2 regions of the Providencia sp. PROV_01 genome follow, and region 2 is predicted to be linked to the other one. Evidence: predicted binding sites of a transcription regulator. Region 2 holds the regulator's gene; the other holds the start of a gene.
What was found. Region 2 encodes PhoB, which activates phosphate uptake and scavenging genes when phosphate is short. Its sites were predicted from a motif close to CTGTCATAAAACTGNCNNAT; they were not measured.

Region 1: the regulator PhoB is predicted to act here: its motif matches at 2,103-2,122, upstream of pstS (phosphate ABC transporter substrate-binding protein PstS).

The regions. Positions count from the first base shown of each region.
Region 1 covers NZ_JBRFKD010000002.1:607,967-613,125, forward strand. Annotated here, with positions in the region: gene ompR (osmolarity response regulator transcription factor OmpR) at 1-484, shown strand, start outside; gene envZ (two-component system sensor histidine kinase EnvZ) at 481-1,812, shown strand; gene pstS (phosphate ABC transporter substrate-binding protein PstS) at 2,223-3,266, shown strand; gene pstC (phosphate ABC transporter permease PstC) at 3,397-4,353, shown strand; gene pstA (phosphate ABC transporter permease PstA) at 4,355-5,159, shown strand, end outside.
Region 2 covers NZ_JBRFKD010000002.1:1,080,818-1,085,976, reverse strand. Annotated here, with positions in the region: gene brnQ (branched-chain amino acid transport system II carrier protein) at 1-7, opposite strand, end outside; gene phoR (phosphate regulon sensor histidine kinase PhoR) at 498-1,808, opposite strand; gene phoB (phosphate regulon transcriptional regulator PhoB) at 1,832-2,521, opposite strand; gene sbcD (exonuclease subunit SbcD) at 2,772-3,986, shown strand; gene ACU696_RS05495 (AAA family ATPase) at 3,988-5,159, shown strand, end outside.

The sequences.
Region 1 (5,159 bases), 470 kb from region 2:
TATTATGGTGACAGCGAAAGGTGAAGAAGTTGATCGTATCGTTGGCTTAGAAATCGGTGCAGATGACTATATTCCAAAACCTTTTAATCCACGGGAATTGCTAGCTCGTATTCGAGCGGTATTACGTCGTCAAGCTAATGAATTACCGGGTGCGCCATCTCAAGATGATGCAATAATTACTTTCGGTAAATTTAAATTAAATCTTGGAACACGAGAAATGTTCCAAGGTGATGAAAATATGCCATTAACCAGCGGCGAATTCGCGGTGTTAAAAGTGTTGGTTTCTTATCCAAGGGAACCGTTGTCTCGTGATAAGTTAATGAGCTTAGCGCGAGGCCGTGAATACAGTGCGATGGAACGTTCTATTGATGTTCAAATCTCACGTTTGCGCCGTATGGTTGAAGAAGACCCAGCACATCCTCGTTATATTCAGACGGTTTGGGGCTTGGGCTATGTGTTTGTTCCGGATGGAAGTAAAGCATGAAGCGACTGAGGTTTTCAAGGCGTAGTACATTTTCTCGCTCGTTATTTTTATTTGTAGCCTTACTGTTTGCGAGCCTCGTAACCAGTTATATGGTCGTGTTGAATTTTGTTGTGATGCCTAGCTTACAACAATTCAATAAGGTATTGGCATACGAAGTAAGAACATTAATGACAGAGAAAATGGTTCTACAAGATGGAACCTCAGTGCGGGTATCTCCCGCGTTGCGTAAGAAAATCTACAATGAATTAGGGATTACCTTTTATGCACATTCAGCGGCAATGGAAGAAGGGCTGAACTGGGCAAAAGAGTATGATTTTCTAAGCGAACATATGTCCGAATATATTGGTGGCAAGGCGAGTGTTCATCTCGAACTAGGCCGAGAGTATCCCATTCTATGGCTAACGTCTTATCTCGCACCTGATATCTGGGTGCGAGTTCCTCTGACTGAAATTGGTCAAAATCAGTTTTCCCTGGTTTTTCGCTATACCTTAACGATTTTTCTCACCATTTTTGCCGGGGTATGGTTGTATATACGCTACCAAAACAAGCCGTTGCTTGAATTGGAGTATCATGCAGGTGAAGTTGGTAAAGGGGTAATTTTGCCCCCAATGCAAGAAAAAGGCGCCACCGAGGTTAGGGCCGCCATCCGTTCTTTTAACCACATGGCAGCAGGGATTAAAACCTTAGAAAATGATCGAACTGTCTTAATGGCAGGGGTAAGCCATGACCTAAGAACACCTTTAACCCGTATTCGTTTAGCAACAGAGATGATGAGCCCAGAAGATAGCTATCTGGCGGAATCAATTAATAAAGATATTGAAGAGTGTGATGCGATTATCGGTCAATTCATGTCCTACCTGAAAACAGGTCAAGAAATGGATATGGAATTCTGTGACCTTAACGCTATTTTAATGGACGCGGTGAACTCAGAAAGCAATGTCATCGGTGAAATTGAAACCGCACTTGAGCCCGGCTCAATGATTGTTAATGGTAACCCATTAGCGATCAAACGCGCTATTACGAACATGATAGTTAATGCATACCGCTATGGTAATGGCTGGATCAAGGTCAGTAGTGGTAAAACGGAAGACTCAGTTTGGTTCCAAGTTGAAGACGATGGCGCAGGTATCAAAGAAGAAGATATTCACCGCCTGTTCCAGCCATTTGTGCAAGGTGAAAAAGCCCGTAGCAACAAAGGAACAGGGTTAGGTCTAGCGATTATTCGTCGAATTGTTGATGCTCACGAAGGGAGCATTGAGATTCATAAAAGTGAGCGTGGCGGGTTTGCTATTAGGGCTTTGCTTCCTCTTAAAGAGAAAGAAGACTAAATACTCTTCACACTTTGCGCGGCAGCGTTGTTGGCTGCGTTCGGCTACTCGGGTCACATACTTGTGTATGCTCCCCGAGATATCCTCGCTTGCCGCCTAGCTGCAACACAAATTGTTTTGAGTATTACTTTATAGTTGCAGGATAAAAATATTTTTCGCTTTTATGACAGTCTGTCATTTTTCTTTTTGATATTAGTTTTGAAATTTTGTTTTTATAACTAATTGAATTTTAAGTTGTAAAATTGTATTTTTCTTCGTTTTTGTTTTCTCGCCAGTGAAAAAATCAGCAATTGTCATAAAACTGTCATAAAAACGACATGTTGTCGTAACTAAATTGTCCTATTTTTCCTACCGTGACATACACCCAACAATTTTATACTTGATTGTTTCTATACATCCCCGGAGGGATTATGAAAATGACGCGTACCACCTTAGCAAGCGTAATGGCAGCAACTTTATCTCTGACTGCAATGTCTTCTTTTGCTGCTACCAGCCTGACCGGAGCTGGCGCGACCTTTCCTGCTCCTGTTTATGCGAAGTGGGCAGATTCTTATCAGAAAGAAACAGGTAATAAAGTAAACTATCAGGGGATTGGTTCTTCTGGTGGTGTCAAACAAATTAATGCAAAAACAGTTGATTTCGGAGCTTCTGACGCCCCATTAACTGATGAAAAACTCAAAGAAGATGGCTTATTCCAGTTCCCTACGGTTATCGGTGGTGTGGTACTGGCTGTAAATGTAAAAGGCATTGAGTCTGGGCAATTGACTTTAGATGGCAACACATTAGGTGATATCTATTTAGGTAAAATCACTAAATGGAATGACCCAGCAATCGCTAAATTGAATCCAAATGTGAGTTTACCAGACCAAGCTATCGCAGTCGTTAGACGTTCTGACGGTTCGGGTACTACGTTCGTATTCACGAGCTACCTTGCTAAAGTAAGCGCAAGCTGGAAATCAGACGTTGGTGCGGGCTCTACCGTTAACTGGCCGAAAAATAGCGTAGGTGGTAAAGGGAATGATGGCGTTGCAGCTTTCGTACAGCGTCTACCAGGTTCTATCGGTTATGTTGAATATGCATACGCAAAACAGAACAACCTTGCGTATACTAAATTAATCTCCGCTGATGGCGAAGCGGTTTCACCAACGGGTGAAAGCTTCAGCGCAGCAGCGAAGAAAGTGGACTGGTCTAAATCTTTTGCTCAAGATTTAACAAACCGTGATGGTGCGAATGCATGGCCGATAACCTCAACCACATTCATCTTAGTTCACAAGCAGCAAGAGAATGCGGAAAAAGGCAAAGCGGTTCTTGATTTCTTCAACTGGGCTTATGATAAAGGTGGTAAACAAGCGGAAGCACTAGATTACGCAATTTTACCTCAAGAAGTCGTGACCGCAGTACGTGCAGCATGGAAAACAGAAGTTAAAGATAGCCAAGGTAAAGCATTATTCTAGGTGAACTTAGGTTTTCTAAGTGCACTTAGGGTTGGAAATGGCGGGTAAGTGCTGAGGAACAGAGCTTACCCGCTCATCGTTGTAACGCAATCCTGTAGAAAAGAGCAGGAATGAAATGAGAACAAAGCGCATGGCCGAGAAAACAACGGCATTTAGAGCTCCCAGCAAATCAGGTGATGTGATTTTTAGTGCACTGGTAAAGATTGCCGCGCTCATCACTTTGTTAATGCTCGGAGGCATTATTATTTCCCTTATTTTTGCATCTTGGCCAAGTATGCAGAAGTTTGGGTTTTCGTTTTTGTGGACCAAAGAGTGGGATGCTCCGGCGGAAGAATTCGGTGCTCTTGTGCCTATTTATGGCACTATCGTTACATCGTTAATTGCTCTGATTATCGCAGTACCCGTTAGTTTTGGTATAGCACTATTCCTAACCGAGCTGGCTCCCAATTGGCTAAAACGTCCTCTTGGTATCGCGATTGAACTCCTTGCTGCTATCCCAAGTATCGTTTATGGGATGTGGGGGTTATTTGTCTTTGCACCTTTGTTTGCAGAGTATTTCCAAGAACCAGTTGGTAATGTGATGTCGAGTGTGCCGATTGTCGGTGAACTATTTTCAGGGCCTGCATTCGGAATCGGTATTTTAGCAGCGGGGATTATCCTCGCGATTATGATTATTCCCTATATTGCGTCAGTGATGCGCGATGTATTTGAACAAACTCCTGTGATGATGAAAGAGTCAGCCTACGGGATTGGCTGTACAACATGGGAAGTGATTTGGAATATCGTGCTGCCGTATACCCGCAATGGGGTAATCGGTGGAGTGATGTTAGGTCTTGGCCGTGCACTGGGTGAAACCATGGCGGTTACTTTCGTGATTGGTAATACTTACCAACTTGATAGCGCATCACTGTTTATGCCTGGAAACAGTATTACCTCAGCACTGGCAAATGAATTTGCGGAAGCTGAGAGCGGCTTACATACCTCGGCCTTGATGGAACTTGGACTGATCCTGTTTGTTATCACTTTTATTGTGTTAGCGATTTCCAAGTTAATGGTCATGCGTCTTGCGAAAAATGAGGGCCGTTAAAATGTCGATATCTCAACCTATCGCAGTGAATGAAAAAGAACGAGCTCGTCGTCAAGCGTGGCGTCGCCAAGTTAACAGAATGGCACTACTTGTCTCGATGTTAACTATGGCTTTCGGCTTGTTCTGGTTAGTGTGGATTTTATTTTCTACAGTCACTAAAGGGATTGATGGCATGTCCCTCAATCTGTTTACTGAAATGACTCCACCACCTAATACGGAAGGTGGCGGGTTGGCAAATGCCATCGTAGGTAGTGGCTTATTAATCTTATGGGCGACAGTTATCGGTACGCCTTTAGGGATTTTAGCGGGAATTTATTTAGCTGAATATGGGCGTAAGTCATGGTTAGCTTCAGTCACCCGCTTTATTAATGACATTTTATTATCAGCTCCATCTATCGTTGTAGGGTTGTTTGTGTACACCATTGTGGTTGCTCAAATGCAGCACTTCTCGGGTTGGGCTGGGGTCGTGGCGCTTGCATTGCTGCAAATTCCGATTGTTATTCGAACTACTGAAAATATGTTGAAATTAGTTCCGGATAGCTTGCGTGAAGCCGCTTATGCACTTGGCACACCAAAATGGAAAATGATTTTATCTATTACGCTAAAAGCGTCTGTGTCAGGGATTATCACTGGGATCTTGCTTGCAATTGCACGTATTGCTGGGGAAACCGCACCGCTTCTGTTTACTTCACTGTCAAATCAGTTCTGGAGTACAGATATGAGCGAGCCAATTGCCAACTTACCAGTGACAATCTTCAAATTTGCAATGAGCCCATTCTCTGAATGGCAAGAGCTTGCATGGGCTG
Region 2 (5,159 bases):
GAGCCATATTATGTTATTTTTAAGTGACAAAATAGAAAATTATGGGTTTACACTTAGCAACCCTTTGAAATATATATAGCGAGATAGAATTCTGATAAACATACTGTTAACAATATAAAAAAGCATGTTTGTTTGTATCATACGAAATGAAAAGTCAAAAAACAGAAAAATTCGCCAATAACTGACAACAAGTAGAACTTTTATAGGGCAAAAAGGCAATAGCAAACCGAAAAACAAGAATAAATAACTAAACTAATTTTCAGAACTAGTGATTACTTTCAGTAAAATCCCAATACTCGTTATATGCTTTGCTCGAAAAATGAACAACTCGTCTTTTTCTGGTGATTAAAATTGATTATTTAACAGAATATATAATTAATGTGATAGCAATAATCAGCATTAAATATATATGTTTTGAATTTAATACAGGTATGGATTGATAAATAGAAATAATCCACTTTATTAATATTTTGATTATATTAACAAAGTGGAATTATTTACCCATTTTTAAGTTTTTTGTCATCAACAATAAATACTGGCGGTAAAGTAAATGAAAACTCACTCCCTTTACCTAATTGACTTGTTACCACCAATTGGCTGCTATGGTGCTGTAATGCATGTTTAACAATAGCCAACCCAAGGCCGGTACCTCCACCGCCTTGGCGGGAGCGTGCTTTATCTACCCGATAAAACCGTTCTGTCAAACGAGGAATATGCTCTGTAGGTATCCCTTGCCCGTTATCTCTCACACTAAAACGAGCACCCTGACCATTTCTTTGCCATTCAACCCAAATTTTGGTGCCTTCTGGCGTATGGCTGATTGCGTTATAGACTAAATTCGCCACTGCACTTCGTAATTGTTCTTCATTACCATGGACACGCAATTTTTCATCAACATGAAATTCAAACTGGTGGCGCCCTTGGCTTAAACTTAACGCTTCTTGCTCAATCATTTTGAGAATGACAGGGATATTCACTTGCTCATCAAGGTTAATTTGAGGAGCAATTTCTATACGTGATAACTGCAAAAGCTGTTTAACCAAGTTATCCATACGATGAGTTTGCTCTTGCATGACATGCAGTGCTTTTTTATTGGCCGCAGTGACATTTTCTTGGTCATCCATGACTTCAAGGTAGCCTTGAATGACAGTAAGAGGAGTTCGTAATTCATGGCTTACATTCGCAAAGAAGTCCCTACGGGCCTTTTCCAAACGGCGTTTTTCTGTCACATCTCGAGCTACCATCAATAACTGCCCTTCGGTATACGGCAAGATACGAAATTCAACAATTTCACCACTATTGAGCTCGATAGTCAGCGCTTGGTCATAACGCTTAATGGTGAAGTATCGGCTAAAATCTGGGTAACGTAATAAATTAAAAATATGTTGGCCATTATCTTCAGGCCAACGGAAACCGAGTAAAGCCTGCGCATGACGATTACACCAGAAGATATTCCCTTCTGTTGTCATCATAACCACGGCATCAGGTAGTGATTCTGCACCACTACGAAACCGTTTAATTAACTGGCCTAGCTCACGACGGCGTTTACGATTACGTTGTTGCATCTGGTAGATGCCATAAAATATCGGTTCCCACCCTCCTTTCCCCTCGGGTGGTAACATGCTTTTATCGAGCCACAACCAGTAAGAAAGTTTAAGTAGGTTATACCCATGCCATGTCAGTGCAGCAAGTAGCGATATCACTAATAGCCACGCTAGGTGGCCAATAAAAACCGATAAGATAAGGGCGGGTAAGATAAATAAAAACAGCCCCCAAATCAGCTGCTTAATCGATAAACGTTCAAGCACGCATGCCTCTCCCTTTGTGGTTTTTAGTAACGGATAGAAAAACGATAACCTGTACCGCGTACAGTTTGTACCATTTTATCATGACCTTCCGTCTCTAGTGCCTTTCTTAACCGCCGAATATGGACATCAACGGTTCTATCTTCCACATACACATTGGCTCCCCATACATAATTTAGTAGCTGTTCTCTACTATATACGCGTTCAGGGTGAGTCATGAAGAAATGCAGTAATTTATATTCAGTTGGCCCCATATCGATAGGGATTTCATTGCTGGTCACACGATGAGAAGTAGGGTCTAACGTTAACCCATTCATTTCAATAATATCTTCCGTCGCCATTGGTGAAATACGACGTAAAATTGCCTTTACCCGAGCGATTAATTCCTTTGGTGAAAACGGCTTAATCAGATAGTCATCCGCGCCAACTTCCAAACCTTTTACGCGGTCTTCTTCTTCTCCTCGTGCGGTTAACATCATGACAGGAACGTCACGTGTTGCGCTATCACGCTTCATATGCTTAATTACTTGGATACCGGAGCCCCCTGGGATCATCCAATCCAGTAGTACGAGATCGGGTAGAGGGTCAACGAGTTGTGCAATCGCACTGTCATAATCATCAGCTTCAATAGGCTGAAAACCATTCTGTTCTAATACAAAACAAACCATTTCTCGGATGGGCGCTTCATCTTCAACAACTAGAATGCGTCTTGCCATGATTGTTCCTGTAAAATTAAGAAGACATTTAAAATGTGAAAGTATTATGCGTCACTTTTATGACAGAATTATGAATATCAATGAGCAAAACTCATATTAATCTTTATTTTAGCGGTTAAATGTCATTTAAGTGAAATATTTCCGCAACATGGTAATAAAGCCGCAAACATCCCTCAACGAGTTATCTGGATCAGGTATACTTAGTTATCGAACGCTCGTGCACATTATTGTTGATAGGAATTGATAGCTCATGCGCATTATTCATACTTCAGACTGGCACCTTGGTCAGTATTTTTTTACCAAAAGCCGTGCGCCTGAGCACCAACATTTCTTGAATTGGCTCGTTGAACAAGTGGAATTACATCACGTTGATGCAGTCATCGTTGCTGGTGATATCTTCGATACAGGCTCTCCGCCTAGCTATGCACGTGAACTGTACAACAAATTTATTGTTGATTTACAAAAAACAGGCTGCCAATTAGTCATTTTAAGCGGTAATCACGACTCAGTTTCTGTACTCAATGAATCAAGTGCTCTACTTCGTTACTTAAATACACAAGTCATTACGTCGGGAAGTGAGCCCCATGTTGTTACCTTAGTCAATAAACAGGCTCAACCTATTGGTTTAGTCTGTGCCATTCCTTTTTTACGCCCTCGAGATATTCAACTAAGTATTGCAGGACAAAATATTGAAGAGAAACAACGCTCGCTGCAAACAGCTATTCATGATCATTACCAAGCCAGCTACCAACTCGCGCTAGAACAGCGAACCGCTTTGGGGCTGGATATTCCAATTATTGCAACAGGCCATTTAACTGTTGTCGGCGCAGCCTTAACTGACTCTGTACGAGATATTTATATTGGTACGTTAGATGCGTTTCCTTCAGGGGCTTTTCCGCCTGCTGACTATATCGCCCTTGGCCATATTCACCGGTCCCAAGTGATTGGAGGACAAGAAAATATTCGCTACTGCGGTTCACCTATTGCATTGAGCTTTGACGAAACAACACAACAAAAAAGTGTCTGCCTTGTTGAATTCAGCGGAAGTGAATTGACTCAAATCACACCACTGGAAATCCCGACTATTCAGCCATTACAAAGTATTAAAGGCTCCTTAAACCAAATAGAACAGCAATTAGAGATATGGAAAGATTACCAAGGTGATAAACCGGTTTGGCTTGATATTGAAGTTGCTTCACAAGATTACCTCGCTGATATCCAACAACGTATTGAAGCTTTGACACAAGACCTCCCAGTCGAAGTCGTAATACTACGCCGTGCACGCAAGCAAATACAGGGACAAAGCCAAACCTTGGCCAATGAAACATTGAGTGAACTCACCGTAGAAGACGTTTTTTTACGCCGCCTTGCTCAAGAGTCTTTAGAAGATCCTGAGCGTGAACAGCGTCTATTCCAGCTATTTCAACAATCTTATGACGCATTGCAACTGAGCAAGGAAAGTTAATATGAAAATTTTAAGTTTACGTTTAAAAAATATTAACTCTCTTAGAGGTGAATGGAAAATTGATTTCACTGAAGAGCCATTTGCTAGCAATGGCCTGTTTGCCATTACGGGTGCCACCGGTGCAGGAAAAACGACCTTATTAGATGCGATTTGCCTCGCGCTTTATCACCGAACACCGCGTTTAAAAACCATTTCTAATGCACAAAATGAACTGATGACTCGCCATACAGGGGAATGCCTCGCGGAGGTAGAGTTTGAGGTCAAAGGTAAAGCTTATCGAGCCTTTTGGAGCCAACGACGGGCTGGAGGGAAACCTGATGGCAATTTACAACAGCCTAAAGCTGAGCTTGCAACGGTTGCTGATGGTAAAATATTGACCGTAAAAATCACAGAGATAAAAGAATTAGTGGCGCAAATAACAGGGCTTGATTATGAGCGTTTTACTAAATCCATTTTACTCTCCCAAGGGGACTTCGCGGCTTTTTTAAATGCCTCTGAGAAAGAACGCGCTGATTTACTTGAAGAAATTACAGGCACCGAAATTTATAGCCAAATTTCAATTTATGTTTTTAATCAACACAAGCAAGCCAAAATTGACTTAGATTTGCTAAAAGCAAAAGCGCAAAACATTAATTTACTCACAGAAGTAGAACATCAAGAATTATTGGTACAGCAAAACGATTTGCTTGAACAAGAAGCACAAACCAAGCAACAGCGTGCTCGCCACCAACAAGGGGTTAATTGGTGGCAACAATATCATCAACTCACCCAGCGCATGCAATCACTTGATGAAGAACTCAAAAAAAACGAACTTGAGTTCCAAGCCGCGCAACCTCAATTAAAAAGATTAGCTGATAGTGCCCCTGCGGAATCCCTTCGTCCATTATGGCAGGAAGTTGAACGACAACAGCAACAACTCACTGAATACACGAATAAACAACACCATTTGAAACTTAGCTTGCAAACCCAACAAACTGAGCGCACCCCACTGCAAGAAAAGTTGTTTAAATCGCAATCCGAGTATCAACAACACCTTGATTTTGCCAAACAACAACATCAATTGATTGATGAAACAGTCAGGCCTCTTGATAACCAAATTGCACAATTGAAACAGCAACAATCTGAAATTAAACAGCAAATTGAACAACAACAAATCACTCTTCAGCAAAAGCA